Regions from separate parts of the Mesorhizobium sp. WSM4821 genome, predicted to be linked through region 3. Evidence: predicted binding sites of a transcription regulator. Region 3 holds the regulator's gene; each other region holds the start of a gene.

Region 1 (10,620 bases), 3.1 Mb from region 3:
CGCATAGACGCCGATATAGAGGTCGAGCCGCAGGATCGACGAGATGACCAGCACGATGTTCTGCGCCACCCAGACATAGACCAGCCGGCGAATAAGCGGATCGCTGGAGGGAGCACTTTCCGGCCGCAGCGCCGCCAGGACGAAGCCGGCCGCGAGCAGCGCCGTGACGATCAATGGGTAGGCGCCGCGATGCGCGTAGGCGGCGTAAGTCAGCCCGTCGGGAAGGGCGATGCCGCCCCACAGATAGGTGGCGTCGAGCGCGGTCTGCACTGCAAACAGGATGTTGAAGACGACCAGCGCGCGAAGGATCGCCGCCTTGCCGAAGATGACGTCCTCGATCGCCGTGGCGGATTTTGTGGTTGGCACGTCGCCGGCGACAGGGACAGGGGACGGCCGACGCGCGGTGCGGAAAGAGCGCGGCAGGCGCGGACGCAGGAAGGCCCAGACGCCGTCCAGCACGAACAGCCAGAAGGCCAGCCGCGGCAGCTGGATGAAGTCGAGCAACGCAAAGAGATCGATCAGCGATAACCAGTGTTCTATGACTGGATTGGCGGCGCCGAACAGCGTGAGGAATACCGCGCCCAGGGTCAGTGGCATGATCCAGACGGCGATCGCCGCGAGGCGGACGCGCCGCCGGCCAAGCCGCCGCGCCGCCTTGCGCCAGCGAAAGAAGTCGCGGATGAACCGAAATGGCGCTGCGAGCAGGAAGAGAGCGACCTGACCGACAATGCGGGGAAGTCCGTGCTGCAGCCGGCCGGCCAGCAAAAGCGCGAAGGCGGCTATCGCCGCAAACCCGATCGCGACGGACAGCGCACTGACATTTTCAATGAGCGGCAACAGCGCGACAAGCAAGCCGCCGAGTGCGAGCCATAGACCGCGGGCGCTGAGCGCCAAGGGCTGGATGCCCGCGGCTGCGGCGGCAAGCGTTATGCCGAACAGGAAAAGCGTTATGCCGACGGGCTGGCCGTAGAAGAAGAAATCGGCCAGCGCGGCAAGGAGGGCCGCCACGCCAAATCGCATGCAATAGCTCGGCGCCGCCGTAAGGAACGATGTCATGATCGGATTTTCTCAGCGGCTTTGATCCGGCCGGCATACCGGGGTGGAGACTTGCGGATGAAGGGGAGGAGGGTCGCCGACGGATGCGTCCGGGGCGGATCGGCGAGCCACCAATCTTCGCTACGGAGCCGGTACGGAAGGGACAAACGGGAACTTGTTTGCTCAGGCATACTGCCCTTTTCGCGGATCGGAATGCCGTCGGCAGGGCGGATTCGAGGAGATTTTCCGCAATCCCGTGCAGTTTTCGTGCAGGGCGAGACGGCTTGCCTCAGCCGCCTCCAGGCGGCATAGATCGGGCATGACCGAAACCTGCTGCCCGCGCCGCTCGGTGCTCTACGTCCCGGCCTCGAACCACAAGGCGCTGGCCAAGATCTCGTCGCTGGCCTGCGACGCTGTCATCATCGATCTCGAAGATGCCGTCGCTCCGGCCGACAAGCTTTCCGCGCGGGAACGGCTGACTGATGTTTTCGCCAATCGCCCCGACCGGTGCCGCGAGATGGTCGTGCGTATCAACGCGCTTTCCAGCGAATGGGGCGCCGACGATCTGCTGACCGCGGCAAGCTGCGAGCCCGACGCCATCCTGCTGCCTAAGGTCGTCAGTCCGCGCGATATTCTGGAAGCCGGCGACGTCCTCGACGACAATTCTGCACCCGACGCGGTGAAACTATGGGCGATGATCGAGACGCCCAAGGCCTTGCTCAACATCGGACCGATTGCCGAGCTTGGCCGCGACCCGGCCTCGCGGCTGATCTGTTTCGTTGCCGGAACGAACGATCTGGTCAAGGAGACCGGCATTCTCGCCACGCCCGACAGGCGCTATCTCACACCGTGGCTGATGCAGATGGTGCTCGCCGCGCGCGCCGGCGGCCTCGACCTGCTCGATGGTGTCTTCAATGATTTTCGAGACCTGGATGGCTTTGCGCGCGAATGTTTGGAAGCGGCCGCCATGGGGTTCGACGGCAAGTCGCTTATCCACCCGGCTCAGATCGATACCGCAAACCGGGCCTTTGCGCCATCTGCCGAAGCGGTGGCCGAGGCGCGCTCGGTGAAGGATGCTTTCGCGCTTGCCGAAAATGCCGGTAAGGGCGTCATTGCGCTGAACGGAAAAATGGTCGAGCGGCTGCATCTGGCGCAGGCCGAAAAACTGCTGGCGAAGGCGGCCGCCATCGGGGCAAGATCGGCAAACTCACTACAGGAATGAAAAATGAAACTCTACCGCTTTCTGTCCGGTCCCGACGATTCCAGCTTCTGCCACAAGGTGACGGCGGCGTTGAACAAGGGCTGGCACCTGTTCGGCTCGCCGACCTATGCCTACGACAAGCAGACCAAGAGCATGCGCTGCGGTCAGGCCGTGGTAAAGGATGTCGAGGGCCAGGACTACGGACCCGACACTAATCTCAGTGATTGGTAGGGGCTTGCATAGCTCCCGACGCAGGGTGTGCTGATATCAGCACAGCCTACTCCGCCGCTTCTTCGATCCGCTCCATATCGTCGTCCGACAGGCCGAAATGGTGACCGATTTCGTGAATCAGCACATGGGTGACGATGTCGCCCAGCGTCTCTTCGTTCTCGGCCCAGTAGTCGAGGATGGCGCGGCGGTAGAGCGTGACGCGGTTCGGCCCCTCACCGGTCTGCGGATTCCAGCGCTCGGCGATGCCGCGCCCCTCGAACAGGCCGAGCAGGTCGAAGGGCGTTTCCAGCGATAGATCATCCATGATCTCGTCGGTCGGGAATTCGGCGATCTGGATGACGATCTCGCCGGTCAGCTTGCGAAAATCCTCCGGCAGATGGGCGTAAGCCTCCAACGCCAGGAACTCCATTTCCTCCATCGACGGCGAAAGCTGGTCGTGCCAGGTGCGGGTCTTGTAGATGCGGGCCATGCTTTGTCCTTTGATCCCGGCATATAGGCTTTCGAGCCGGAGTCGGCAAATGGCTGGATTGTCGCCCAGGCGTGGGGAGGAATAAATTCCCTATGACCCCGCTTGACTCTTCGGACGCCCTCTGGAATCTATTAGAACATAACAGGAACAATTGTGAGTGGAAGCTGACCGTCATGGCGACAAGCGCCGTGGCGCGGGAGACTGTTTTCGCCCTGCGCCGCCAGATCGCGAAGATCGAAGGGACACTGCCCGAGCGCCTGGAGGCGCCGGCCGGCGCAGCCTCCGTTGATGCGGATGTCACGCCCCACAATCTAACAATCGTTCGCCGCGGCCTCGCCGTGGCGACGCCCGACGCGTTTCTGCGTACCGGTGCCGAAGGTTTAGATACTGCGCTCAGCGGCGGCCTGCCGAAGGCGGCGCTGAGCGAGATCCACGGCGCCGCGACCCGCGATGCCGGGGCCGTCGCCGGCTTCGCCCTGTCGCTCGTCAGCTTGATCCTCAAACGGGGACCGCGACTGCCGGTCCTGTGGATCGGCACCACGGAGGTCTTCCAGGAGGCGGGCTTTCCCTATGCCGGAGGGCTTCACGCCCTTTTCGGCATCGAACCGGAGCAATTGCTGTTTTCCGAGGCGCCAAGGCTTCTCGATGCGCTGTGGACCGCCGAGGAGGCCGCCCGGATGACGGCGCTCGCCGCCGTCATCCTCGAAATCCGCGGCAGTCCGCAGCGGCTCGACCTCACCGCGACGCGGCGGCTGCACGCCCGGGCGCAGAATGCCGGCCGGCCGGTGTTCCTGTTGCGCCATGCCGGCGAGCCCGAGCCAACGGCGGCACCCGTCCGCCTCGTTCTGTCGGCGGCGCCGTCGGCATCCCGCGAGACGATCGCCGGGCCGCTCGCCGGCTCGATCGGCCGCCCTGCCTTCACCGTCAACATCGGCAAGAGCCGCACGGCCTTGCCAGGACAATTCACACTGGAGTGGAATCCCCATGAACACGTTTTCGAGGAAAGACGCATCGGGAAAGAACGGGCAAAGAATCCTGTCCCTGTGGTTTCCGCACCTCGCCGCGGAAAGGATCCTGCGGCAGCGTCTGGGGCGGTCCTGGCGTTCCCGGCCTTCGCATCACCTGCCCCTGGTGATCAGCCATCGCCAAGGGAACGCGCAGCGCATCGCCGCCCTCGACGAGCGGGCTGAGGCGCTTCACCTGAAGCGCGGCATGGGCATAGCCGACGCGCGCGCCATGCATTCCTCGATCGACGTACTGGAAGCCGATCCCGAGGCCGACCGCCGCCTGCTCGAAAGCCTTGCCGACTGGTGCGACCGTTACACCCCGCTGGTGGCGCTCGACGCAACCGACGGTCTGTTCCTCGATGTCACCGGCTGCACCCATCTTTTCGGCGGTGAACGGTCGATGCTGGACGACATCCTGTCGCGCTTTTTCCATCAGGGTTTCGATGTCCGCGCCGGCCTTGCCGCCACACCGGGTGCTGCCTGGGCGGCGGCGCGGTTTGCCGGTGACCGCATCGTCCCCGGTGGCCAGGAGGAGGCGCTTCTCGCACCCTTGCCGCTGGCGGCGCTGCGCATCGAGCCTGATGTCCGCGCCAGCCTGGAAAGCGTTGGCCTGCGCACGGCGGGCGCCGTCATGGCGGCACCCCGCGCGCCGCTCGCCCGCCGCTTCGGCGCATCGCTGCTTCTGCGTCTCGACCAGGCGCTGGGCCGCCTCGACGAGGCCGTGTCGCCGCGTCTGCCGGTTGCGCCGCTTTCGGTCGAACGCCACCTTTCCGAACCCATCATGCTGACCGACGACATAGAGCGGCTGGTGCGATTGCTGGCGACGACGCTGAAGGCGGACCTCGAGCGCCGCGGCGAGGGCGCAAGGATGCTGGCGCTGCTGCTTTTCCGCGTCGACGGCGCTGTCAGCCGCATCGCCGTCGGCACGTCGCGACCCCTTCGCGAGCCGTTGCTGATCCAGAAATTGTTCCACGAAAGACTTGCCGCGCTCGAACAGGACATCGATGCCGGCTATGGCTTCGATCTCGTGCGCCTCTCGGTGCTGTCGGCAGCGGCCTTCGACATGCAGCAGGCGGATCTCGCCGGCGAGACGAGCGATGACGGCGCCGACATCGCCCTTTTCGCCGATCGCATCCGCGCCCGGCTCGGCGAAAGCGCGGTTTTGAAGCCGGTTGCCGTCGAGAGCCATCTGCCCGAGCGCGCAGTCGCCATGCTTCCCTTCCCGGAAACGCCGCAAAGGATCTCTCCGCCGAAGAAGCCGGACAAGATACAAGACGCCAAGCCTGTCTTTCGGCCGGAACGGCCGATCCGGCTGTTCCGTTCGCCCGAACCGATCGAGGTGCCGGCCACCGAAATGCCTGAGGGACCGCCCATGAACTTCCGCTGGCGGCGCGCGCTCTACCGGGTAGCGCGTGCCGAAGGGCCGGAACGCATCGCCCCGGAATGGTGGCGGGAGGCACCGGGACAGGAAGAGGCGCCGACCCGGGATTATTTCCGCATCGAGGATAGCGACGGCCGCCGTTACTGGCTCTACCGCCAGGGTCTCTACGGCGCCTCTCAAGTCCCGCCGCGCTGGTTCATGCATGGGGTCTTCGCATGAACGCGCTGACGGTCGTTCCCTATGCCGAATTCGGCATCCAGTCGAATTTCTCGTTCCTGCGCGGCGCCTCGAAACCGGAGGAACTGGTGGTTGCGGCAAAGTTCCTGGGATTTTCGTCGCTCGGGCTTGCCGACCGCAACACGGTGGCGGGCGTCGTGCGCGCCTGGCAGCAGGCCAGGGTGGAAGGCCTTTCCTATCATCCCGGCTGCCGCCTGGTGTTTGCCGACGGCACACCGGATATTCTCGCCTACCCGCAGAACCGCAAGGGCTGGGGCCATCTGTGCCGCATGCTGACGCAAGCCAATATGCGCGATGAAAGCGAAAAGGGCGCACCGCTTCTCTATCGCGACGACCTTTTCGAATGGGGCGATCTCATGTCGCTGGCGGTCCTGCCGGATCTGTCAGCGCCGGCGGAAGGTGATCTTGCGCTGATTAGCCGGCTTAAGGATCGCTTTGGTAAGAGCCTTCGGCTTGCCGTTTCGCCGGACTATCACGGCAACGACCGCTTCCGCATCGAGCAGGCAGCCGCCATGGCCGAGGCATCAGGCATTCCGCTGATGGCGACCAACGACGTTCTCTATCACACAGCCGAGCGGCGTCCGCTGCAGGACGTGCTGACGGCGATCCGCCTCAACGTGCCCGTCGCCGAGGTAGGGCTGGAACTGGCGGCCAATGCCGAGCGCCATTTGAAGCCGCCAATGGAAATGGCACGGCTTTTCCGCAGGCATCCGCAAGCGCTGGCGGAAACGCTGCGCTTTGCCGGGGAATTGACCTTCTCTCTCAGTGACCTCCAATACAACTATCCCGACGAACCGACCGAATCGGGTCTCGGACCACAAGCCGAACTGGAAAGGCTGACTCGAGAGGGAGCGGCGATACGGTACCCCTCAGGCGTTCCCGCCGATGTGGCGAAGCGCATTCAGGAAGAGCTCGCTTTGATCGAGCGCCTGAACTACGCACGCTATTTTCTGACTGTCTACGATATCGTCAAATTCGCCCGCAGCCAGGACATACTCTGCCAGGGACGCGGCTCCGCCGCCAACTCGATCGTTTGCTTCTGCATCTGCATCACCGAAGTCGGACCCGACAGGATCGACGCGCTTTTCGAGCGCTTCATTTCCGAGGAAAGAAACGAGCCGCCCGACATCGATGTCGATTTCGAGCATGAAAAGCGCGAAGTGGTCATCCAGTATATCTACGACAAATACAGCGCCAAGCGCACCGCGCTTGCCGCTGCCGTCATCAGCTATCGCGGCCGCTCGGCGCTGCGCGAGGTGGCCAAGGCGATGGGCCTGTCCGATGATGTCCGCAGCGCATTGTCCAGCTCGATCTGGGGCTGGTCGACCTCCGAGCTCGGCGAAAAGGAGGCAAGCGCGGGCGGCATCGACCGCACCGACCCGCTGGCAAGGCAGGTGATCGAACGCGCCAACGAGATCATGGGCTTTCCCCGCCATCTGTCGCAGCATGTCGGCGGCTTCGTCATCACCAGGGATCGGCTCGATGAGATCGTGCCCATCGTCAAGACGGCGATGGACGAGCGCAAGATGGTCGAGTGGGACAAGGACGATCTCGACGCGGTGAAAATCCTCAAGGTCGATGTGTTGGCGCTCGGCATGCTGACATGCCTGCAGCGCGCCTTCACCCTCCTCGAAGATCATTATCCTGATGCGCGCGATGACTATGGCCGGCCCTATGTGCTGGCCACCCTCCCGCCGGAGGACAAGGATGTCTACGACATGATCTGCCGCGCCGACACGCTCGGCGTCTTCCAGATCGAATCCCGCGCCCAGATGTCCATGCTGCCCAGGCTCAGGCCGCGCACCTTCTATGATCTCGTCATCGAGGTGGCGATCGTGCGGCCAGGCCCGATCCAGGGCGACATGGTCCACCCCTATCTGCGCCGCCGGCAGGGCAAGGAGAAGGCAGAATACCCCAAGCCGGAACTGGAAGAAATTCTCGGCAAGACGCTGGGCGTGCCGCTGTTCCAGGAACAGGCGATGAAGATCGCCATCGTCGCCGGCGGCTTCAGGCCGGGCGAGGCCGATGAACTGCGCCGCGCCATGGCCACTTTCAAGCGCACCGGCACGATAGGCAATTATCGCAAGAGGATGGTCGACGGCATGGTTTTGCGGGGTTACGAAAAGGACTTCGCCGAGCGCTGTTTCAAGCAGATCGAGGGGTTCGGCGAATACGGCTTTCCCGAAAGCCATGCCGCCTCCTTCGCCCTGCTGGTCTATGCCTCCTGCTGGTTCAAGACCTTCTATCCCGACGTGTTCTGCGCCGCGATCCTGAATTCACAGCCGATGGGGTTTTATCAGCCGGCTCAGCTTGTCCGCGACGCGCGTGACCATGGCGTCGAAATTCGCGAGGTCGACGTCAATTTTTCCGGTTGGGATTGCGCGCTGGAGGCCACGCCTTTCGATCCGGCCCGAATCCTCGAACGACATTCCCAGATGCGCGGCATCATTGAGACCAAACATTCCGTCCGGCTGGGTTTCCGCCAGGTCAAGGGTCTGTCGAAGGAGCGCATGGAGGCGTTTGTCGCCAGACGCGGCGACGGCTACGAATCCGTTCGCGATGTCTGGCTGCGCTCTGGCCTCAACGTCGATGAGATCGAAAAGCTGGCGCAAGCCGACGCGTTCCGTTCGCTAGGCCTCGACCGCCGCGACGCATTGTGGGCGGTTCGCGCGCTCGACGGCAGGAGCGCCGCCGAGACCCTGCCGTTGTTCGATCAGCCGGCGATCCGCTTACGCGACCTCGAGCCCGAAACCAAGCTGCCCACAATGCCGCTCGGCGAGCATGTCATCCACGACTATCGTTCGCTCGGCCTGTCGCTAAAGGCGCATCCGCTTGCCTTTCTGCGCCAGCGTCTGGATCGTTCCGGTGTCACGCCGAATGCGCGGCTCGGCCAGGTTCGGGATGGCAGGCGCGTTTCGGTCGCCGGCCTGGTGCTCGTGCGGCAGCGCCCGGGCAGTGGCAAGGCGATTTTCCTGACGCTGGAGGACGAGCAGGCTGTCGCCAACGTCATTTTCTGGGAAAGAACCTTCAACCGCTACCGGCCCATTGTCATGGGCGCGCGGTTCGTCCGCGTCACCGGCAAACTGCAGTCGGAATCCGACGTCATCCATATCGTCGCCGAAAAGATCGAGGATTTGACACCTTGGTTGTCCGTGCTGCTGGACGCACATGTCGTGCAAAACGATCGGCAGGATATCGCGACGCTATCGGGGAAGGCAGAAAAGGTCATGCCGAAGGGGCGTAATTTTCAATAGGCACGGTGCGGGCGGAACGAAAGCCAACCGCCTAACGAGGCCGCGGAACAGCGCCGACCCCAACGTGTTCAGGACGGTCCGCTCAGGCGCGGCGGCGGTAATCCTTCTTCGAAGGGGATGGCGCGCGCCTCCGAAGGCAGCATGATCGGGATGCCGTCGCGCACCGGATAGGCAAGCCGTGCGACCCTCGAGATGAGCTCGCCGCGCTCCGGATCCCAGGCAAGCGGGCCCTTGGTCAGCGGGCAGGCTAGTAATTCCAGCAGCCTTGGGTCGACATTGGCATTCTTTCCGTCACGCCCATCCGCCATCGGATTCCCCTCGGCCTTGCAGGCCCAACCTATTGCAGACTCGAACCAAAATCCTCGTTTTCGCGCGCCAGCGCCATTTCGGTGATGGCAATCAGCGTTTCGGCGCGTGTCTTCAGGTCCGCCGCTTCGAGGAGCGCCTGTTTCTCGGCCGGCCCGTAGGGAGCCATCATCGACAGCGCATTGACCAGCATGGCATTTTCGGCGCGGCTGACGCTTTCCCAGTCGGCTTCAAGATCGTTGGCCTGCAGATAGGCGCGAAACGCCTTGAGCAGCGCCGGCCGATCGATCCCGGCCTCCGCCTGATCTTCATCGAGATCGGTGAGGAAGGGCGCAAACCGGCACTGGCGGAAGGGCGTCTTGACCGTAAGTTCCTGCACGATGCGAAACCGGCACACGCCCTGCAGCGAAATCAGGTAACGGCCGTCGCCGCTCTCGGAAAGCGCGATGATCCGCCCGGCGCAGCCGACATTGCAAAGCTCCGGCTCGCCATCGGCACGCCGGGCGCCGTCGAGGCTGGGCTGTATGATGCCGATCAGCCGCGAGCCGGCGATCGCCTCATCCACCATCTCCAGATAGCGCGGCTCGAAGATATTGAGCGGCATGCGGCCTCCCGGCAGCAGCAATGCGCCTTCAAGCGGGAAGACCGGCACCGTCGACGGCAAATCCGTATCGAGCCGGTAATGCGCGTTTCCCGCCTGCACTTCAATCCTCCGCTCGCTTCCTCGAGAAGCACGTCAAATCCGCCCACTCTTCACAACCTGACGCGCAAGCGTCACAAGCGAAAAACGGACTGGCCCACTAATCTGGCGCAGCAGCCGCCGACCGCAAGGCCATCAAGCAAAAACAGCTTATGCCTCGCTCAGGAAAACAGCAGCGACGACAATTTGCGCCGCGCCGCCAGCGTTGCTTCGTCGGTCATGCCCCAGGCCTCGAAGAACTGCAGCAACTGCGTCTTGGCGCCGTCGTCGTTCCACGAGCGATCGGCCTTGACGATCGCCAGCAGATTGTCCGCCGCGGCCGTGCGCTCACCGTTGGCGTTCTGGATCATGGCAAGATCGAAACGTGCCTGGTGGTCCCCGGGGTTCTCGGCCAGGCGCCGCTCGAACTCAGCCGGATTGCCAAGCGCGGATGCCTGCGCGGCAAGCGCCATCTTGGCGCGCACCGCGGCGAGCGGCGGCGCATCTTTCTTTGCTTCGGGCGCCCGCGCCAGCACGGCTTCGGCACCCTCGGCATCGCCGGCCTCGAACAGCAGATCGCCCAACCCGGCAATCGCTTCGATTGTCTCCGGCGCCTGTTCCAGGATCGCGTCGTAGATATCCGCCGCCGTCTGCGCATCGCCGGCGTCGCGCGCCTCCGCGGCCGCGGCAAGCGCCTCGGCAACCTGAGGCGCACCATTGGTCTTACCGCCGACCTTCTGGATGAACGCGGCGATCTGGCTTTCGGGAATGGCGCCCATGAAGCCATCGACCGGCTGGCCGTCCTTGAAGGCGATGACCG
Region 2 (10,620 bases), 1.6 Mb from region 3:
GCAAGCGTTCCGCCGGTCCCGGTGCCGGTGACCCAGTAGTCGAGTGGACGGTCCTGGAACGCCGTGAGGATTTCGTGTGCTGTGGTGCGGGCATGAATATCGGCGTTGACGGGCGTCTCGAATTGCCGGCAGAGGAACCAGCCGTGCGCTGCGGCCAGCTCGACGGCCTTGGCGAGCATGCCGCTGCCGCGTTCGACGGCAGGGGTCAGCACGACCTTTGCACCGAAAAAGCGCATCAGCTTGCGGCGTTCCAGGCTGGCGTTTTCCGGCATGACGATGACGAGAGGGTAGCCTTTCCTCGCGCAAACCATGGCAAGTCCTATGCCGGTGTTGCCGCTCGTCGCCTCGATCACCGTCTGGCCAGCCCGAAGTGCACCGGAACCCTCCGCCTCTTCGATGACCGCGGCGGCAAAACGGTCCTTGATCGAGCCGCCAGGATTGAACGCCTCAATCTTGGCATAGAGCGAAGCGCCGCCGTTGTTGATGCGGGAAAGGCGAACAACCGGCGTATCGCCGATCGTGTCGAGAATGCTGTCGTAGATACTGCTCATTTCAGCTGCCCTTGCTTGGTGGCGACGCCACTCCGTCGACCCCTTCGATCTCTGAAAATGGTAGGAAAGCCGTGGTTTGCAGCGTTCGAACCAACGTGGAATTATGCGGATTGACGTTTGAATCAGCGGCTCATCGCGGGTTGCGGAAGGCGGCCGCATGGGACCTTCGCTGTCGCGCTGGATGACGCCGCCAATACGCCCAGGACGACGAGGTTGGCTGTGCCAGCGGCAAATGACACCAGAAAAGCGGGCCCATAGCTGCCGAAGCTGTCATAGACGAAACCGCCGAAATAGCCGGCCACGCCCATGCCGACCCAGGCGACCAGCATGACGATGCCGAGTGACTGGCCAAAGCGTTCGGCTGGTGCAAACTGGCGCACGCAAAGGATCAGGCACGTCATGTTTCCGGCAAAGCCAAAGCCGAAAACCGCCGATAGCGCCAGTAGGCTCAGCTGCTGGTCGAGCGCGGGAAAAATCGCAACGCATGCTGTCTGGATGAAAGATGCAAAGGCATAGGCAGCAAGATTGCCTGCCCGGTCAGCGAGGAGCCCGAATGCGATACGCCCGACGGCGCCGAACAGCATGGCGACCAGGAGGCTGAGCGAGCCGACATCCGAAGATCCGCACACGGCCGTGACGAAGCTCGTGAGGTGCACAAGCGGGACGCCCATGCAGGCGCAGCAAAGGAAGGCTGCGGCAGATAGCAGCGTCACCGGCGAAAGACGGCCATTCTGGAAACCTGGCTTTGCTGAAAGATGCACCGGTGCGGCAACGACGCGATCGACAGGCGGCGCCTGAACCGCCGGCATGAAGATCGCCAGCAAGGCCATCATCGCCACAGCCATGATCGCGTATGCGAGGCGCCAGCCGACACCGTCGATCAGAGCATTTGCGGCGTAGGGCATTATGCCTTGGCCTAGGGCTCCGCCTGCAGTGACGATGCCTATCGCCAGGCCGCGGCGGCGGTTAAACCAGAGCCCGGTTACGGCAAGTACTGGTGCGTAGAGACAGGCAAAGCCGAGCCCGCCCAAGGCGAAGTTGGCGGCGTAGATCTGCCAGAGTGACGTGGCGAACGAAAGCGCGGTAAGCGCGATCACCATGCCAGCCGAGCCGATGAATAGCAGGCTTCTGACATTCAATCGATCCGACAGCCGGCCCCAGAGCAGCCCGCCCGTGGCCATCCCGACGGTTGACAGCGTGTAGGCAAGGCTGATGTCGGCTCGCGACCAGCCAAACTCCGCCTCAAGCGGTCTGATGAAGACGGATGTCAGCGCCAGGCTGCCAAATCCGAGTGCCATGGCGTTCGTGGCGCCGGCCGCAGCCAGAATCCCGCGCAGCCGCATTGTGTTGTGCTGAAGCTGCCTGGCTCCAGATGGTGGTGATTGGTTCGACATACTCCTGCCCTCCAAGGACCGCTTCGGGGTTGTCATCGGCCAGGGGTGTGGAAGCAGGCGTGTGCGTCAGCGTGGAAAGCTGTAATGCGGACCATGGGAACATCCTGGTGAGGCAATACGGCTTCTCATCCAGGTCGTCGCGCTACAGCCGACGCTGATCCATTCATGCTGCATCTTGGCAGAGAAGGAGCGGCGATTGATCTCGGAGCGCACCAAAGCCGCCCTCGCCTCTCGCAAGCCTACTGGAATGAAGCTCGGTAATCCGACCCAAAACAGTGGATGCTGCTGGCCTTACGGTTGCGTTTGGCGGGATGTTGGCCCACGCGCCTCGCTCCGCGACAAACGCCCTGATCCAGTCCGCATCGTAGCCACGATCCGCGAGCAGCCGTCCATCTTGCGTCAGATTGCCAAGCAGGATTGAGCACAGCCGATTGTCGTGTGCCTGGCCGCCGGTGAGGCAAAGGCGAACTGGCAAGCCGTTGGCATCGACTATGACATGGATCTTGCTGGTCAGTCGGCCGCGCGAGTGGCCCATGTGTAGCCGGCCACTATTGGCGATGTAGGCTGCATGTTGATGGACGCGGACAATGGACGTGTCGATCATCTGGACGGTGGTGATGGGCACTTGCCAGTGCATTCATGATCCGCTCGCCTCGCGGTCGAAAGCGACCCAAACCAAGCAATTGTATGCTAGGCTCGCGAGCCATCAATCGGACTGCGGGGGATCGCAATGTTGGAAACGGACAAGGTGTTTGCTGGCTCGATTCCGGAAAACTACGACCGCTATATGGTGCCGTTGATTTTCGAGCCGTTCGCCGCAGACCTTGCACAACGAGCAGCGTCCTTGTCGCCCAGGGCCGTTTTGGAAACAGCCGCAGGAACCGGGGTTGCCACCCGCGCATTGGCGCCAAAACTGTCCCCCGGCGCAAGCTATATCGTAACCGACCTTAACCAGCCGATGCTCGACTACGCCGCTTCGCGACAAGCTCCTGACAGCCGCATCAGATGGCGCCAGGCGGATGCCCTGGCGCTGCCGTTTGAAGATGCGGTCTTCGATCTCGTTTGCTGTCAGTTCGGCGCGATGTTCTTTCCCGACCGCTCGTCGGGCTACCGCGAAGCAAAGCGCGTTCTGAAGCCCGGAGGACGTTTTTTGTTCAATGTATGGGATCGCATCGAGGAGAATGTATTTGCGGATGATGTAACGAATGCTCTCGCAAAGTTTTTTCCCAACGACCCGCCGCGCTTTCTGGCACGAACGCCGCACGGTTATCACGATAAGGACCTGATCCGTCGCGAGCTGGAGGACGCGGGTTTCTCCGATGTGGTGATCGAGACGAGAGCCGAACAGAGCCGTGCCTCCTCGCCGCGCATTCCAGCCGTAGCTTATTGCCGGGGAACTGTCCTTCGCACCGAAATCGAGGCCAGAGGCGCGGGAGAACTGGAAGCTGCAACCGACTATGCCGCAACCGCGATTGCAGACAGACATGGCAGCGGCGAGGTTGCTGCCAAAATTCAGGCCCACGTAATTGTGGCTGTGGTCTAGGTGTTGGAATATCCCGTTCCGGCATTTCGTAACATTCCGCTGCTACACAGCAATTGCCCTGCTTTCGGACTGAAACGGACATGAACCGAATTTATGAGTACGGGTCCTAGCAGGTGCGTTCGTTGGCTGACCCCGGAGCTGTAAGTTAATTGCGTGGCCACAACTGCAGGAAAACCGTGCGAACCGGGCCCGATCGACTCCCCGTCGCTGGAGACCAAAAGCCACGAGCGGGCACTACAGGCCCAATTTCTCCCGCAGTGCATCAATGCGTTTAGAGGCTTCCGCCTTGTTGAGGCCGTCAGCATAGGCGTCAGGGTCGTCGGCCTGTTCGGCCAAAGTTTTCAAATAGGAGGCTTGTGCGGGGGTCATGGGGTCATCTCCGCTGATCCAATCTTCCGGGTCCTTTTCGACATTTGCCGGTGCATCGATTTTTGGGTTGTGCCGGTCGCCCATGTCAAATCTCCCTTGATGATCACCAAAATGAGAATGATCATGAGTTGTTCCGCCAGCATGTTAGCTTAGTGGTAGACGACCTATGCCTGGCTGGAGATTACAAACTGGGCCCAACGCAAGATGTCTCCGAGTTGCGCCTCCGCCGTCTCCGGAGGGCACTACCGCGACGTCCAACGTGGCGGCTCCATTTACCACACCACAGCCCAGCAGGCTCCACGACAACAGGCGCCGGCCGGAATTCGATCGCCCTATTGATCAAGGAAGCGTCCGGGTTCATGTCTTCGACACGCATATGCGAAGGCCGAACTCGACCATCGAGCGACCAAGCCAAAGCATCCATGGACATCTCGTCTGGTCCACCAGCAGATAACCCTTATGACCGGCTCGGCGCTGCCTTTTAGAGCGCCTGTTTGTATCGCTCGGCAAAGGCCCGCGTCGCCTTAATCCGCGAGGGCGGCTGAAAGCCCGGTCTTCCATTCACTGCATACTTACCTGCGGCTGGCGCTCAGACCTCGCATGGTTCAAGCGCGACCTCGAGGTTCATCTTCGTCGGGTGTCGGCGGGACGGCATTTACCTCAAGCGGTTCGATCACCAGGGACAGGCTAAGCCTCAAAACCTTTCTGCCACTCTCGTCCCTGATATCCATAATGAGTTGCTGCCCATGGGGTCCCTTCAGTTCGTCCTTCGCCAACTCAGTCAATCCTTCGACGGCTGCATTGCGCGCTGCCTCAATCCCCTCGCATTCCAGACCCGTGCTGTCTTCCACGAGGTGCTGGCGATCGCCGCTATCAAAGAAATATCTCGGCATGTCGGTTTCCGTCATCAGAACGCCACTTCAGGATCCTTCTGGTGCAGGTAGGTCGGATCGAAGTCTCCTGCCTGCACCAAACCCGGCCAATCGAGAGCACGCAACGTTGCACCAGACGTGGCGATCAGCCCGTCACCTCGTAGCGCCTGAAGCGTGCGGTTCACGTGAACCGCGGACAAACCCACCGCATCACCAAGTGATGCCTGGCTTATCGGCAGACTCGCGACGTGGTCTTCAATGCGACCTGCAAACCGCAGCCGCACAATGAGTTCGCATAACATGTGGGCCATACGCGCGTAGGCGTCCCGCCTCCCGACGTTGGTGACCCACTCCCGGTAGATCGCAGCGTCAATCAGGGTCGATCGCCAGAACGCGGTTGCAATACGCGGCCGCTGTTCGCAAATTCGACGAAGTGCGCTGTGCGGGATAAAGCCCAATCTACCGGGCGTCAGACTAGAAAAGCTGCAGTCCATGACTGCGAGATGCATGCCGTGCAGGTCGGGGAGATCGCCTCCGACAAAGAAGCTGGTGATCTGCCGCTTTCCCCCACCTGTGTGCTTGTAGGAACATACCAGGCCGTCCAAGACGACAAACGAGTGGGTTGGTCGATCGCCTTCCAAGACAAGATCCTGGTTAGCCGGAATACGCTTCTCCTGAATTGTGAGGCCCACTAAGGCTGCGGCGTCATCATCGCTAATCTCAGCGATGCCACGCAGCTTGCGCATGAGCACGTCCGAGGAGAGAGCTGAACACAAGGACTTGGTTACCTCCATAGGCTTTACAGCCGAACTTGCATTCGCCGCAAATGTTCCACGCTGCTGATGCCGGATGCTAGGCGTTAAGCATCTCGCGGCGATCATAGCCACGCCACGGATCGCTGCTGGTGACTGCCAATATTCAGGCGCCGCGTGCGTTATTCGGGGAAGACGACGCTCCAGCCTTTTGGGGAGCCTAGTGATACGACTGACTGCTTTCGCTCATTTAACAAATGATCGTGCGCTGTGATCCAGACAGGTTTACGATATACGGTGGTGTCAGCGCACGTGGTGCTCCTGCCCAGCAAGGAGAAGCGCGTGAGAAAGCCTCTAGCACTTATCGTTGAGGACGAGCCCATGATCGTCGTTGATATCGAGGCGTCCCTTAAACAGGCTGGTTTTGCGGTAGCCTCAGAGCCAAGTTGCGCTCGCGCAAGGCAAATTCTGGCCCTTGTTGAGCCGGACGTCGTCATCCTGGACGTGCTCTTGCAGGACGGCGTCAGCTCTTCGGTTGCTGAAGAACTCGTTGCCCGCAACATCCCCTTTGTGGTTTATAGTGCCACGGAAATCGAGGACCGAGGTGAGGCCTTCAAGGCCGGGATTTATGTCGAGAAACCTGCCGACGATTCCGTGCTCGTAGCTTTGGCGATTTCGATGGCTAAGGCATCCACGGCTGGGTAGTCTCAGTTTGAAATTTGACGGCGACTAATCGTAATTTTCAAGCAAGGATCGGACGTAGCGCGAACGTCGACCATTCCACCCGCAAAGCTTGCAACGGGTGCCATCGAACTCATGATGGCAGTTTTCATATCCATAGAGAACATGAGCGCACTCGGGACAAAGATATGCCATTGCGGAGGTCGAAGCACGATACTTGCTGCGGCACTCGTCGCAGCGCTTCCATTCCCCATCGTTAACTTCCTGCGTCGGCATTACCCGTTGACCACTCGCTTTTGGTAAGGCCCGCGCTTGCCGGCTTGTGCGCAACGGCGTCCATCTTCTCGCAAAGGTCTTCCATGGACCAAAGCGTCTGCGAAACGCCAGCGGCCATTGCCGGCGTCATCTTCAGCGTCTTGTGCATTTTTATGAAGTTGTACCAGACGGTGTAAATCGCGACCATGTGGACATGATTTTCGAACTTCTTTGAGAACGCATTGGTGAGGCGCGTGAAGCGACGATTGGTCATACGCATGGTGAGGTTGGCGCGCTCAATATGCGACGTGCTGACATGCACAGGGTCGGGATTGATCGCAAAACACTCAGCCGAGACATTCGCCACCGTCGATGACGAGCGCCTGGCCAGTCATGAAGGAAGAGCGATCGGATGCGAGGAACAGCACCGACTCGGCGATTTCCTTGGTTGTGGCGAAACGGCCCATGGGAATTTTTTGGCTGACATAGCTTTCGAGCGCAGTGCGTCCGCCCATCTGCCGCATGAAAGGTTCGTTGAACGGCGTGTCGACCCAGCCCGGGCACAGCGCGTTGGCCCGTATGTTGTAGCGGGCATAATCAAGCGCGATCTGTTTTGTCATGGCCACGACCGCGTGCTTTGTCGTGGCATAGGCGATCATCTGCCGGTCGTACAACACACCGGAGTTCGAGGCCGTGACGATGATCGAGCCGCCGCCCTGCGCCTTCATGTGCGGGACCACCAGTTGCGCCAGGCGGAAGTGCTGTCGCACGTTCAGCCGCCACGACCTGTCCATTCCCTCTGAATCCGCCTGCTCCAGCGAACCTTCGACCTGAATGCCGACATGAGAGTGGAGAATGTCGATCCGGCCGAACGTGTCAATGCAGTGCGCGGCCAGCGCGTCAAGTTGCAGATCGTCTGAGACGTCGATGGCGGTCGCCAGCGCATGCGCACCCAGCCGCTCGATCACGTTGGCCGTTTCGGCCACCTTCTCGCCATCGCGGTCGGCGACCAGCACGTTGGCACCCTCGCGCCCGAGGATTTCGGCGCTGGCGCGGCCGATGCCGGAACCCGCCCCGGTTACAATCGCCACTTTGTCCTTCAGGATCATCGAGCGTTTCCTTATGCAGTGGCGTCGCGCCGAGACGAGACCGCGACGCCCATCGTGAACCTCGTCCAGGTCTGTCCTAGGCCTTCCCGCTCCGGCCGATCACGCTGCCCAACACCTTGTCGATGCTGTCGCGAGCGCTTTCGCATTGTGCGCGCGTGCCGGCAAGAAACACCCTACCACTGGCGCCGATCATCTGGACATCGACGAGGGTAATGCCGGGAGCCGCGCGTTCGGCTTCGTTTGCGGCGACGGTGGCAAACAGCGCCGGCTCCAGCTCATAGACCAGCAGTGATTTCCCCGGCAGCAGCATTGACGCCTCGCGCGTCCTATTGAGGATAATTGCATGCTGGTCCGACACGTTTTCGATGATGTCGCAGTACAGCGTACGCGGCTTCAGCTGATCCTCTGGCCTGCAGCCGATGCCCTGGAGAATCGCCTTGCCGGCCTGGCCGAGCTCAGCAAGATCGGACGAATGCAGTTCGAGGATGCCATACTGCCGCTCCGTGTAAAGCAGACCCGGCTCCATGTCCGGCATCTGCTTGAGAGCGAGATCGCAGATGCGGTGAATGGCGAGCGCCGGCGCGACCTCGATGATGAGCGAGTGTTCTCCCGCCATTGGAGGGTAGCCGCGCGCGCGGGTCGGCGTCGACATGTACGCCGCGAACTGGCGGCCCAGATCCTTCACCAACAGATAGACGCGAAGCTCGGTCATGATGCCTACCAGCGCCGATCGCCGTCGTCGCCACCGCAAACCGCAGCTGGTCGGCACGGCTGCGCCGCCCGCGGGCGATTGCACGACGAAGCGATCCCCGCCCGCAAGCAGGAGAATCCTTCCGGGACGAAGATGGCTGTCACTTGCCGGTCGCTGAGGCGAAATGCTTGCCGAGATCAGGATGCGGGCGCGGAATGACGTGCACCGAGACCAGCGTGCCGACGCTGGAGGCCGCCTCGGCACCGGCTTCGGTAGCAGCCTTCACCGCGCCGACATCGCCATTGATGATGATGGCCACGAGACCGTCACCGACTTCCTCACGTCCGACCACCGTCACATTCGCTGCCTTCACCATGGCGTCGGCCGCGGCCAGCGCCGCGACGAACCCTCTGGTCTCGATCATTCCAATTGCGTTCGACATAGTGCTCTCCCTGGTTGCGAAACGTTATTTGGATTTCGGTTTTGGCGTCTCGTCGAGCGAGCCGATGATCAATGCATCGATCGGAATCTTGCCACCACCGAGCCATGAGGCGGCGGTGGAACCAGTGACGATGAGGACTTCCTCGCCTTCGCCACAGCCCAGGACATCAAAAGCAACCATAAGCCCGCCGCTGGCGCCTTGCACTTCGAGGAACGCCCCGGACGGAATGTGCTCGATGCGCTTTGATGCCCAGTAGCGGCCCACCACGCGACCACGTATCATTGTCTGATCCTCTCTACGCTGATGTTGCGCACGGTCGCCTTGTCGCGAGCCAATGGAGTAATGCTGACGCCAGGGCCGAGTTGGAGACGCGTGACGTGCGTCGGCAGCTTGCCGATCACCGCCTCGGTGACGACCCCCACATCGATGCGACGGCTCGGGCTCGTGGCCGGGGCGGTTGCGACAACGCCATCCGCCTCGAGGCGAAACGGATGTCGCCCGGCCTCGATCGCGTCGCGGATCTTCGGGTCGTCGGCGAGCCGCAGGACCTCACGGGCGAAGCTGGCGAGATCGGCGTTACTTGTGATTCGGACGGGTTGAGGACCGGCCGGTGCTTGGCCTTGCCCAAGATGCTTCACTTCCTCGGCGATCACATCGCGAATGAGGCTGCGGATGGCGTCCTTGTCCAACATGCCAGTCACCCCTTCAGCGCAGCAAGTGCTGCTTGCGCGCCCATACGTACGTCGGACTCCGCTCCGGACAGATAGACCCTTCCGGTGGAGCCGAACATGCGGTAGTCGATCACCTTGATGTCGGCGGTCTTCTCGGCTTCGTTGGTGGCGAGCACCGCGTAGGATGCGGGTTGCATCTCGAGAACGAAAAGTGATTCTCCCGGCAGGATCATCGATCCCGATTTGTTGCGATTGATGAGGAATGCGTGGCCGTGATCGATCCGGGTAACGATCTTGGAGGCCAGTATCTGCGGCTTGATGGCCGCTCCGGTGCCAGCCTCGAGCATGTCTCGCACGGCGCCAGCCGCCGATTTCACCGCCGCGACGGAGCGCGAATGGAATTCGAGATAGCCGAACTGACGTTCCACCACCAGCATGCCGCCGCTGACATCGGCATGCTTCAACGCCACATCCGTCAGCCCCTCGACGTCGAGACCCGGCGCGACCTCAATGATCTGTGCTGCCATATTGGTGCGCGGCAGACGCCCGCGCATGCCGCTTGCCATGTAGCACAGCGTCTGCGGCTGCAACTGGTCGATGAAGATGAAGGAGCGCAACTCGGCCATGCTGTCAGGTCGCCTTGTTCATGGCTGCAACGCATCGCGGAGTTCTTCGAGCACCATGCGGCGAATCTCTTCGCGCAGTTGGGCGATGTCATCCATATCCGCCGTCGCGCGTAGCTTCGGCGGCGCGGTCCGCATCTGGTCCGCACCCTCCTGCAGGCGTCCAAGAGAAATCGGCGCTTCTCGTCCGAGCGCCAGGGGCGACCCTCCCGCCCAGGCATCCACTTGCGCGAAATCGCCGAACGCCTCCTTGGCATCGTCGTTGTAGGCGATGCGGGTCCAGTTGACGAGATGCTGCGGCCCGACATTCTCGCCGACCGATGACGAGCCGAAAAAACCGGTGCCGATGGTGAAGGCGGGCGCGAGATGGGTGCCATAACCTGCCGCGCCCAGGCTGCAGGGCGCATTGACGACGACGCGCAACGCCTTCACCGCCGCGCCGTAGGCGAGGATCGTGGCGGTGTCATTGCTATGGATTGCGGCAGAATGGCCGGGCCCGGAGAGGCGGATCAGCGAGCACGCCCGGGCAATGCCGGCTTGCGCATGCGGCACGCGCAAAAAGCCAAGCACCGGACAGAGCTTTTCCTTCGACAGCGGCTCATCGATCCCCACGCGGTCGATCTCGGCAATGATGATCTTGATGTTGGTGCTCAGGCGCAGGCCAATC
Region 3 (10,620 bases):
GCTTCGATCCGGTCATGCGGATGGCTCAGAGCCTGATCACCGTATGGAGCGCCGCCTTGCCCAATCTTATCGCCGATCGCCCGGTGGTGCCGGAAAGCTACAACGAATATGTGCGGCCGCCCTATCTGGCGCGGCAGCTGGAGGCGCTGTTTTCCGATACCCCCTATCGCGCATGGCAGAAGGACGGTTTTGCCGAGGTGGCCAGGCGCATGGCCACCGACAGACCTTCCGGCGACATCGCTGCCGGGGTCGTGATGAGGTGTATCAAAGAAGCGAATAGGCAGTAGCGAATAGCGAGGAGTGGACCACCGCAGACGCAACTCTGTCCCTACTCGCTATTCCCGATTCGCTCGATCTTACCGCTTTGCAATCGGCACGTAGTCACGTTCCGGCGCGCCTGTGTAGAGCTGGCGTGGGCGGCCGATCTTCTGGTGCGGATCCTCGATCATCTCTTTCCACTGCGCAATCCAGCCGACGGTGCGGGCGACCGCGAACAGCACGGTGAACATGGTGGTGGGGAAGCCCAGCGCTTTCAGCGTGATGCCGGAATAGAAATCGACATTCGGATAAAGCTTCTTCTCGATGAAATAAGAGTCGGTGAGCGCAATCTTTTCCAACTCCATGGCGATGTCGAGCAGCGGATCGTCCTTGATACCGAGTTCGCCCAAAACCTCATGCGCGGTCTTCTGCATGATCTTGGCGCGCGGATCGTAATTCTTGTAGACGCGGTGGCCAAAGCCCATCAGCCTGAACGGATCGTTCTTGTCCTTGGCGCGGGCGATGAATTCCGGGATGTGGTCGACATGGCCGATCTCGCCCAACATGTTCAAGGCGGCCTCGTTGGCGCCGCCATGGGCTGGTCCCCACAGGCAGGCGATGCCGGCGGCGATGCAGGCAAACGGATTGGCGCCCGACGAGCCGGCGAGGCGGACGGTCGAGGTCGAGGCGTTCTGCTCGTGATCGGCGTGCAGGATGAAGATGCGCTCCATCGCACGCGCCAGCACCGGGTTGATCTTGTATTCCTCGCACGGCACGGCAAAGCACATATGCAGGAAGTTGGCCGCGAAATTCAGCTCGTTCTTCGGGTAAATGAAGGGCTGGCCGATGTGGTATTTGTAGGCCATCGCCGCGATCGTCGGCATCTTGGCGATCAGCCGCATCGATGCGACCATGCGCTGATACGGGTCCGAAATGTCGGTGGAATCGTGATAGAAGGCCGACAGCGCGCCGACCACGCCGCACATCACCGCCATCGGGTGCGCGTCGCGGCGAAAGCCGGTGAAGAAGCGCGACATCTGTTCATGCACCATGGTGTGGCGCGTCACCCGGTAGTCGAAATCGTCCTTTTGCGCCTTGGTCGGCAATTCGCCGTAGAGCAAGAGATAGCAGACTTCGAGGAAGTCGCCATGTTCGGCCAACTGGTCGATGGGATAGCCGCGATGCAAAAGGATCCCGGCATCGCCATCGATGAAGGTGATTTCCGATTCGCAGCTTGCCGTCGACGTGAAGCCGGGATCGTAGGTGAAGGCCCCGGTGGTGTTGTAAAGCGAACCGATGTCGATGACATCAGGTCCGACCGAGCCGCTTCGCACCTTGAGTTCGTGAGTTTTACCACCGAGCTCCAGTTTTGCAGTCGACGCGTGGGTTTTGCCGCCAAATTCCAGTCTTGTCGCAGCTTCGGACATTGCAAACTCCTTTTGTTTCTTCATGCCGGCAAAGGCGAAATATCCGCAACGCAACACGTCGAAAGCATCGGAGTGCTCGTGTTTGCGCCCGCAATTGGATCTGCGTGCCAAATTGGGCCAGGACCTAATGTTGCACTGCGAAAGCCGCCTTTCAATGCCAATCTTCTTGGGCCAGTTCTCCTAATCGATTTGATCGGCGATGCGCGCCAGGCTTTCGTCGCGGCCAAGCACGGCAAGCACATCGAATACGCCTGGCGAGGTGCTTTTGCCGGTGAGCGCAGCCCGTAAAGGTTGGGCCACGGCACCGAGTTTCCGGTCGCCTGCCAGCGCATATTCGCGGATCGCAGCCTCCGCCGCAGCGGCCGTCCAGTGGCCTGAAACCGCCTTCAGCGCCGCGTGGGCGCCCCGCAGGATCTCACGCGCTTCACCACCGAGCAGCGCCGCCGCTTTCTCGTCGATCGGCAGCGGCCGCTGGGCGAACAGGAAGGCGGCACCGTCGGCCAGTTCGACCAGCGTCTTGGCGCGCTCCTTCAAGCCGGGCAGGGCGGCAAGCAACTGCGCCTTGCTCTTGTCGTCGAGCCGCGCAGCGATCGCCGGTCCGCCTTCGAGATAGGGCAAGGTGGCGATGAAGATATCGAGCAATTCGGCGTCGTCCTTCCGGCGCATGTGCACGCCGTTCAGCGCCTCGAGCTTGGCGAAGTCGAAGCGGGCGGCTCCCTTGTTGACGTCGCCGATGTCGAACCACGCAATCATGTCGGCGATCGACATGATCTCGTCGTCGCCGTGGCTCCAGCCGAGCCGCGCCAGGTAGTTGAGCAGTGCCTCGGGCAGGTAGCCCATGGCGCGATAGGCTTCGACGCCAAGCGCCCCGTGCCGCTTCGACAGCTTGGCGCCGTCGGCACCATGGATCAGCGGGATATGCGACATCGACGGCACCTCCCAGCCCATGGCTCGATAGATCACTGTCTGGCGGGCGGCGTTGGTCAGATGGTCGTCGCCGCGGATGATGTGGGTGATGCCCATGTCATGGTCGTCGACGACGACGGCATGCATATAGGTCGGATTGCCGTCGGAGCGCAGGATGATGAAATCGTCGAGATCCTTGTTGGGGAAGCGCACCTCGCCCTGCACGCGGTCATGCACCACGGTCTCGCCCTCGGTCGGCGCCTTGATGCGGATGGCCCCCTTGGCGCCGGCCGGCGCCTCCGACGGGTCGCGGTCGCGCCAGCGTCCGTCATAGCGGGGCGGCAGCCCCTTGGCCCGCGCGCTCTCGCGCATCGCCTCCAGCTCGGCCGGCGTCGCATAGCAGTAATAGGCCTTGCCGAGGCGCACCAGCTCCTCGGCGACTGCGCGGTGACGCGGCGCGCGCTCGAACTGCGATACCGGCTCGCCGTCCCAGGTGAGGCCGAGCCAGGAGAGCCCATCGAGAATGGCGGCGGTTGCCGCATCCGTCGAACGCTCGCGATCGGTGTCCTCGATGCGCAGCAGCATCGTGCCACCGGTGTGTTTTGCATACAGCCAGTTGAACAGCGCCGTGCGCGCCCCGCCAATATGCAGGAAGCCGGTGGGCGAGGGGGCAAAACGGGTAACGACCTTGTCGGACATGGAACTCTCAGGCAAGTGCAGGATACGGATGCGGTCGCGCGGACTTTCGCGCGCCGCGCGTTCATGTAGCATAGGAGGTCAAGGGCGCAAGGGGCAGACCCGATGGCTGGACCAGGCCGCGGTGCGGACGGGAGCGACGGCGCGGTCAGCAGCGTCAGCGAACGGTCGCTGTTTGCCGCATCGGTGCCTGTCATACCGGCGCCGGATTCACTGCCACGCCTTGATGTCAGGCCCCTGCCGCCGGAGGGGCCTGCAACGGTCCCAAGCCCGAAGATCGGCCCTGCCGTTCGGCTGCGCGGGCACCTTCGCCATCTTTCGCCGTCCGGCATCCGCAACAACTTGGCATCGGCAGCCGGCATGGAGATCGACCGTGGCGTCGCCTTCCTGCTGGTGCCGGTTTTTCTGGCATGCGGGGTGATCTTCTATTTTTCGCTGGCGAGAGAACCGGACTTTTCGCAACCCATCGCCGTCGTGGTCCTCACGGCATTGTGTGCGGCCGGCTCGCGCTCATGGCGCAAAACGCATCTGTGTTCCTGGTTGCGCTGCTGTGCGCGCTCGGCGTGCTCGCCGCCAAGGTCGGGACCGGCGCGCGGGAACGCAGATGGTCGGCGCGGAAATCCCGACGCGGCTGGCCGGCCGGATCGTCAGCCTCGACCGGATGGCGAACGGTCGCATCCGGCTGACCATCGATGCGATCTCGACCGCCCGGCCAGCGCTGCGCTATATGCCCAAGCGGATTCGCGCTTCGGCTATGAAAATACCGCCGGGCGCGGCCGCCGGATCGAAAGTGACCGGCTATGTCAGACTGCTGCCACCAACCGGCCCGGTGCAGCCGGACGGCTATGATTACTCCTTCGACAGCTATTTCGCCGGTATTGGCGCCAGCGGCTTTTTCCTTGGCACTCCAAAAACTGTTCCCCCGGATGGCGCTTCGCCAGATGGTGCACCGCTTGCCGCGCGTCTTTCCTCAGCGGTCGAGAACGCGCGGGAGAGCATCGCCGACCATATTCGCGGCAGCATCGGCGGCGCCGAGGGCGAGATTGCCGCCGCGCTGGTCGTCGGCGTGCGCGCCGGCATCCCCGAAGAGATCAACGAGGCGATGCGGCGCACCGGCATCTATCACATCATCTCCATCTCCGGCCTGCACATGGCGCTGGTTGCCGGCACGGTCATGGGGCTGCTGCGCGGCGCCTTCGCGCTGTTTCCCGATTTCTCCTCGCGACGGCCGGTCAAAAAATACGCGGCCGCGGCCGCACTCTTTTCGATCGCGGCCTATCTGATCATTTCGGGCGTGGTGGTCGCGGCCGAGCGCAGCTTCATCATGCTGGCGGTGATGCTGATCGCGTGCTGTTCGACCGGGCGGCGCTCACCATGCGCAATCTGGCGATCTCGGCGATTGCCGTCATCGTCGTCGTGTCGCCGCATGAGGTTGTGGAGCCGAGTTTTCAGATGTCCTTCGCCGCGACCGCGGCCCTCGTCGGCGCTTATGCCGGCTGGTCCGACTACCGCGCAGGCAGGGCCACCGAGCCACCGCCGCGACGATCGCCGCTCGGCTTCGTCACACGAAAATTCCTGGTGGCAATGAGCGGCCTCGCCATGACCTCCATCATCGCGGGAAGCGCTACGGCGCCTTTTGCCATATGGCATTTCCAGCGGGTCTCGCCACTCAGCCTGTTCGCCAATCTGGCGATCATGCCGATCGTCTCGCTGGTGGTCATGCCTTTCGCCCGTGCTCAGCGCTCTGGCTATGCCGTTCGGTGCCGACGGGCCTTTCCTCTATGTGATGGGCAAGGGCCTGACAGCGATGATCGTCGTGTCCGGATGGATTTCGGAGCGCTCGCCCATCGACGCGGTCGGGCTGATCTCGATGCAGTCGGTCCTGCTGGCGACGATCGCACTTGTCATCGCAACCATGGCGACGACCTGGCTGCGGATTGCGGCGCTGCCTTTCGCGCTTGCCGGCCTGCTGACGATTTCCGACACACCCACGCCCGACGTGCTGATCTCGGAGAATGCGCGGCTGGTCGCTCTACCAATCGGCGGCGGTGAGTTTGCCGTGAACCGGGCGCGTCCGAACGAATTTACCATCGACAACTGGAAACACGCCCTGAAGGCCGAGACGATCATCATGCCGGAGACGTTCGCCAAAACAGATATGCAGTTCAACATCACCGATCCGGCGGACCTGCCGCCGGGCGCGCCATTCTACTGCTCTGCCGGTCTGTGCCTCGCCCGGCATCCGTCCGGCGCGATCGTCGCGCTCGCCGACGACCGCAAAACCGCGCGGCCAGCCTGTGCCTTTGCTGATCTGATCGTCATCGACGATGCTACAGCCTATTACAATCCCTGCCGCAATCCGCTGGTCCTCGTCGTGACCAAACGGCAACTCGCTCGCATGGGCAGTGCCGCCGTCTTCTTCGATCCGCAATCGGCGACGACGCGCGCAAAAATTCGTTTCGCCGTCGAAGAACCGTACCGGCCCTGGCATGTGCAGCGAAAGTTTTCTCGAGAGGCGAGGGGCCTGCCGCCATACCGCAAGGCCGAGAAACCCAAAAAAGCCGCCGCTCAGTAACGCCGGATCAATCCGACAAGCTTGCCTTGCACCTTGACCCGGTCCGGCCCGAAGATGCGCGTCTCATAGGCCGGATTGGCGGCTTCCAGGGCGATCGAGGCGCCTTTGCGGCGGAATCGCTTCAGCGTCGCTTCCTCTTCGTCGACCAATGCCACGATGATCTCTCCCGGGTTCGCCGTGTCGGCGTTGCGGATGATGACCGTGTCGCCGTCGAAAATGCCGGCCTCGATCATCGAATCGCCCTTGACCTCCAAAGCATAATGCTCGCCGCCCATGATCATGTCCGGCGGTACCGAGATCGAATGCGTCTGGTGCTGGATGGCATCGATCGGCACGCCGGCAGCGATGCGGCCCATCACCGGGATGGATACGGTGGCAACGACGTCGTCGTCATTTCCGGCCGCAGGCATGCGTGAAGGCGCCGGCTTGATCTGTCGTCCGAGATTGCCCTGCCCAAGGCTGCCTTGAATGACGCTTGGCGAGAATTTGCGCGCCGCATTGAGGCCGGGCGCGATCGAATCGGGCAGGCGCAGCACCTCAAGCGCGCGGGCGCGGTTGGGCAGGCGGCGAATGAAGCCGCGCTCCTCCAGCGCCGTGATCAGCCGATGTATTCCCGACTTGGAGGCGAGGTCGAGTGCCTCCTTCATCTCGTCGAAGGAAGGCGGAATGCCGCTTTCCTTCAGCCGTTCGTGGATGAACATTAGCAGTTCATGTTGTTTGCGTGTCAGCATCGCGAACCCCCGACAGAATCAGAAAAACAAACCCAGAACAAACACTATCTGTTCCAGTTGTGTTCTGCAACCGTTTAAAGTTTAATGAATGTGTTGACGTTTTGTTCAGCGTAGCATCAGCACGCTGCAGGCGGCGCCAGTCGCAGCTGGGGGAGCGAACGGCTCGCGCACGATCAGCCCGTTGGCTTCTGCCAGCATTCTAAGCATCGAGGAATCCTGGATGGCGAACGGTGTCGCCAGCAGCACGCCGGCTTCTTCCTTCACGACGGCGCGTACATAGTCCTGCCTGACGTCGTTGGCCGGCATCGCGGTCCCCAGCCGTGCCTCACGCATGTCCTGGCGGTAGGCGCGGCCGCCGAACCGCGCAAGCAGCGGCTTCAGGAAGAGCTGCGTGCAGACCAGGCTCGCCACCGGATTGCCGGGCAGGCCGATGCAGCGGATGTCGCCCAGCCGCCCGAACATCAGCGGCTTGCCGGGCCGCATGGCGATCTTCCAGAAATCGAGCGTCATGCCTTCGCCGGTCAGCACGTCATGGGCGAGGTCGTGATCGCCGACCGAGGCGCCGCCCAGCGTGACGATGACGTCGGCTCCTGCCTCGACCGCTTTTTTCACCAGCGCAGCGATCGCCTCCTTGCGGTCTGCGGCGATGCCGAGATCGAGGGCACGCGCGCCGACCGAGCGGGCCGCGGCGGCGACGCCATAGGCATTGGACGAGATGATCTGATCGGGGCCAAGGTCGCTGCCCGGCGGCAGCAATTCGTCGCCGGTGGCGATGATGGCGACCAGCGGCCGTTTCACCACGCTGACTTGCGGATGGTTGGCCGACGCGGCCAGCGACAAAGCCGCCGGATCGAGCAGGCGGCCTTTCTCCAGCAGAACGTCGCCCTTCGAGAAGTCGAGCCCGAGGCGGCGGATGTTGCGGCCTTCGACCGTCGATGCGGTCACTTCGATGTTGCCGCCGCCGAGGTCGCGGACATTTTCCTGGATGACGATCGTGTCTGCGCCCGCGGGAAGCGGCGCGCCGGTGAAGATGCGCACGGCCTGCTTCTCACCGACCGTCCCGGTGAAGCCGCGACCGGCCGGCGCCATGCCGATCACCGAAAGTCTTGCCGGCACGGACGCGACGTCCGCGGCCCGCGCGGCATAGCCGTCCATGGCGGATGCGTTGAAGGGCGGCTGAGTGCGGAGCGCCATGAGCGGCTCCGCCAGCACACGGTCGGCGGCGTCCATCAGGGTGACGCTTTCGGCTTGCGAGGGCGCAGCACCTTCAAGCAGGCGCTCGAGCGCTTCGGTGACCGGAAGCAACGCCATTATTGGCCTGCCCCTTGGGCGCCCACCTTGTAGTCGCCGGATTTGCCGCCGGTCTTTTCCACCAGCCTGATGCCGGAGATCACCATGGCCCGGTCGACCGCCTTGGCCATGTCGTAGATGGTCAGGCAAGCGACCGAGGCGGCGGTCAGCGCCTCCATCTCGACGCCGGTCTTGCCGGTGACGCGGGCCAGCGCCGTGACCTTCAGGCCAGGCAGCGTCGCGTCCGGTTCGATGTCGACCGATAGTTTGGTCAACAGAAGCGGATGGCAGAGCGGGATCAGCTCATGCGTCCTCTTGGCCGCCATGATGCCAGCGATGCGCGCCGTGCCCAGCACGTCGCCCTTCTTGGCATCGCCGTCGAGGATCATTTGGAGCGTCTCTGGCAGCATCGAGACAAAGCCCTCGGCGACCGCCGTGCGCGTCGTCTCTGCCTTGTTGCCGACATCGACCATGTTGGCTTCGCCCTGTGCGCCAAGATGGGTGAGGGAGGCCGTCATCGTCAGAGAGCCTCGGCCGGCGCCTTGCCCGTCAAAAGCAGGTGCGTTGCGGCGGCCACGTCCTGTTGCCGCATCAGGCTCTCGCCGACGAGGAAGGTGCCGATGCCGCTCCGTTCCAGCCTGCGGCAGTCTTCGTGCGAGAAAATACCGCTCTCGCTGACCAGCAGGCGATCGGCCGGCACCATCGCCGCCAGCCGCTCCGAGGTCTCGAGGCTGGTTTCGAACGTCCGGAGATCGCGGTTGTTGATGCCGATCAGCCGCGACGACAGTTTCAGCGCGCGTTCCGTCTCGGTCTCGTCATGCACCTCGACCAGTGCGTCCATGCCGAGATCGAAAGCCGTCGCTTCGAGGTCGCTGGCCATGGCGTCATCGATGCTCGCCATGATGATCAGGATGGCGTCAGCGCCCCACGCACGGGCTTCGAACACCTGATAAGGCTCGAACAGAAAATCCTTGCGCAGAGCGGGCAATGTCACGGCGCCACGCGCATCGGTGAGGAATTCAGGCGCACCTTGGAAGGACGGCGCATCGGTCAGCACCGAAAGGCAGGCGGCACCACCTGTCGCATAGGCCTTGGCCAGTGCCGGCGGATCGAAATCGGCCCGGATCAGGCCCTTGGACGGGCTCGCCTTCTTGATCTCGGCGATCAGCGCGAAACCGCCGGATTTGCGCTTGGCTTCAAGCGCCGAGAGAAAGCCGCGCGGCGCATCGGCGTCTTTCGCCCGCGCCTTGATCTCGGCAAGCGGCACACGCGTCTTCGCCGCCGCGATCTCGTCGCGCTTGTAGGCTTCGATCTTGCGAAGGATATCAGACACGGCTCTATCCGTTCGAAATCTCGACCAGCCGGTCGAGCATCTTCAGCGCGCGGCCGCTGTCGATGGCTTGCGCCGCCGTCGCCACGCCGTCGGCAAGCGTCGTCGCCCTGCCCGCCACCACCAGACCGGCGCCGGCGTTCATCAGCACCGTATCGCGATAGGCGCCGGCAGCGCCGCCCAGCATGTCGCGCAGCGCCTGGGCGTTGTAGGCAGCGTCGCCGCCGCGCAACTCCTCCTTGGTATGACGCTTCAGCCCGACCGCTTCCGGGGTCAGCGTAAAGCAACGGATCTCGCCACCGACCAGCTCGGCCACCTCAGTTTCGCCGGTGGTGGTGATTTCGTCATAGCCGTCGCCATGGACGACCCAGGCATGGTCGGCGCCCAGTGCCTTCAGCGTCTCGGCCACCGGCATGATCCATTCCGGCAAGAACACGCCGACCATCTGCCTGACGACACCAGCCGGATTGGAGAGCGGGCCGAGCAGGTTGAAGATGGTGCGGGTGCCGAGTTCGACGCGGGTCGGGCCGACATGCTTCATCGCCGGATGATGCGCCGGCGCGAACATGAAGCCGACGCCTGTGTCGCGGATGCAGCGCGCGATCGTCTCCGGCGGGATGTCGATCTTGACGCCGAGCGCGGTCAGCACGTCGGCGGCGCCGGTTTGCGAGGACAGTCCGCGATTGCCGTGCTTGGCCACCGGCACGCCGCAGGCGGCGATGACGAAGGCGGATGCTGTCGAGATGTTGACTGAGTGCGAATTGTCGCCGCCGGTGCCGACGATGTCTATGGCGCCGTCGGGCGCGTCGACACGCAGCATCTTGGCGCGCATGGTGGCGACGGCGCCTGAAATCTCGCTCACCGTCTCGCCGCGCACGCGCAGCGCCATCAGGAAGCCGCCGATCTGGCCGGGTGTCGCATCGCCCGACATGATGATGTCGAAAGCTTCGCGCGCCTCCTCGAAGGAAAGGGCGGTGCCGGCGGCGACCTTGGCGATATGGGGCTTGAGCGCGCTCATCTGGTCAGGGCTTGGGTAATGGCGGTCTGGTCGATGCGAACGTCGTATTGCGTCTGCAGCTGCGCCACCAACTGGTCGAGCAGGTCGTCGGACATACCGGCGGTAAAGGATTTCTGCGCGTCGTCCGGCACCGAGCTGGCGTCGGCTCCGGCAGGTTCGAAGACTTGGTCGATCTTGAACAGAATCTGTCCGTCGCCGGTGGGCGAGGGGATCAGCCCTGTCCCGCCTTCGCCTTCGCCGAACATCGCCGCGGCTCCTTCCTTGCCGAAATCGACGTCGTCCGCCTCGCGCTTGACGCCGCGCTTGGTCTGTTTCTCGAGCTTGAGCTCGCCCGCGATCACGTCGAGCGTGGCGCCGGTCTCGAGACGTTTTTCGAGTTCGTCCGCTTT

What was found. The regulator LexA, encoded in region 3, represses DNA repair genes until DNA is damaged. The targets are predictions, from matches to a motif close to TGTTCNNNNTGTGTTCNG.
Region 1: the regulator LexA is predicted to act here: its motif matches at 3,069-3,086, upstream of AC0NID_RS06390 (ImuA family protein).
Region 2: the regulator LexA is predicted to act here: its motif matches at 3,976-3,993, upstream of AC0NID_RS29570 (DUF3072 domain-containing protein).

Annotation. Positions count from the first base shown of each region.
Region 1 is NZ_CM148371.1:1,363,056-1,373,675, reverse strand. Features, by position in the region: gene AC0NID_RS06410 (DUF4153 domain-containing protein) at 1-1,056, opposite strand, end outside; gene AC0NID_RS06405 (HpcH/HpaI aldolase/citrate lyase family protein) at 1,355-2,257, shown strand; gene AC0NID_RS06400 (DUF1737 domain-containing protein) at 2,261-2,467, shown strand; gene AC0NID_RS06395 (metallopeptidase family protein) at 2,514-2,936, opposite strand; gene AC0NID_RS06390 (ImuA family protein) at 3,110-4,126, shown strand; gene AC0NID_RS06385 (DUF6504 family protein) at 4,068-5,543, shown strand; gene AC0NID_RS06380 (error-prone DNA polymerase) at 5,540-8,815, shown strand; gene AC0NID_RS06375 (Trm112 family protein) at 8,884-9,123, opposite strand; gene AC0NID_RS06370 (LON peptidase substrate-binding domain-containing protein) at 9,153-9,824, opposite strand; gene trxA (thioredoxin) at 9,983-10,620, opposite strand, start outside.
Region 2 is NZ_CM148371.1:6,045,507-6,056,126, forward strand. Features, by position in the region: gene cysK (cysteine synthase A) at 1-551, opposite strand, end outside; gene AC0NID_RS29555 (MFS transporter) at 674-1,945, opposite strand; partial or broken gene AC0NID_RS29560 (transposase) at 2,244-2,592, opposite strand; gene AC0NID_RS29565 (class I SAM-dependent methyltransferase) at 2,676-3,488, shown strand; gene AC0NID_RS29570 (DUF3072 domain-containing protein) at 3,723-3,941, opposite strand; gene AC0NID_RS29575 (DUF6894 family protein) at 4,463-4,765, opposite strand; gene AC0NID_RS29580 (Crp/Fnr family transcriptional regulator) at 4,765-5,475, opposite strand; gene AC0NID_RS29585 (response regulator) at 5,863-6,186, shown strand; partial or broken gene AC0NID_RS29590 (IS1 family transposase) at 6,438-6,751, opposite strand; gene AC0NID_RS29595 (SDR family NAD(P)-dependent oxidoreductase) at 6,765-7,526, opposite strand; gene AC0NID_RS29600 (hypothetical protein) at 7,603-8,238, opposite strand; gene AC0NID_RS29605 (BMC domain-containing protein) at 8,378-8,659, opposite strand; gene AC0NID_RS29610 (EutN/CcmL family microcompartment protein) at 8,684-8,926, opposite strand; gene AC0NID_RS29615 (hypothetical protein) at 8,938-9,351, opposite strand; gene AC0NID_RS29620 (hypothetical protein) at 9,357-9,956, opposite strand; gene AC0NID_RS29625 (aldehyde dehydrogenase family protein) at 9,975-10,620, opposite strand, start outside.
Region 3 is NZ_CM148371.1:4,464,243-4,474,862, forward strand. Features, by position in the region: gene lpxB (lipid-A-disaccharide synthase) at 1-287, shown strand, start outside; gene gltA (citrate synthase) at 357-1,685, opposite strand; gene gltX (glutamate--tRNA ligase) at 1,866-3,290, opposite strand; partial or broken gene AC0NID_RS21660 (ComEC/Rec2 family competence protein) at 3,393-5,862, shown strand; gene lexA (transcriptional repressor LexA) at 5,856-6,593, opposite strand; gene AC0NID_RS21670 (molybdopterin molybdotransferase MoeA) at 6,699-7,904, opposite strand; gene moaC (cyclic pyranopterin monophosphate synthase MoaC) at 7,904-8,401, opposite strand; gene trpC (indole-3-glycerol phosphate synthase TrpC) at 8,404-9,216, opposite strand; gene trpD (anthranilate phosphoribosyltransferase) at 9,221-10,231, opposite strand; gene AC0NID_RS21690 (SurA N-terminal domain-containing protein) at 10,228-10,620, opposite strand, start outside.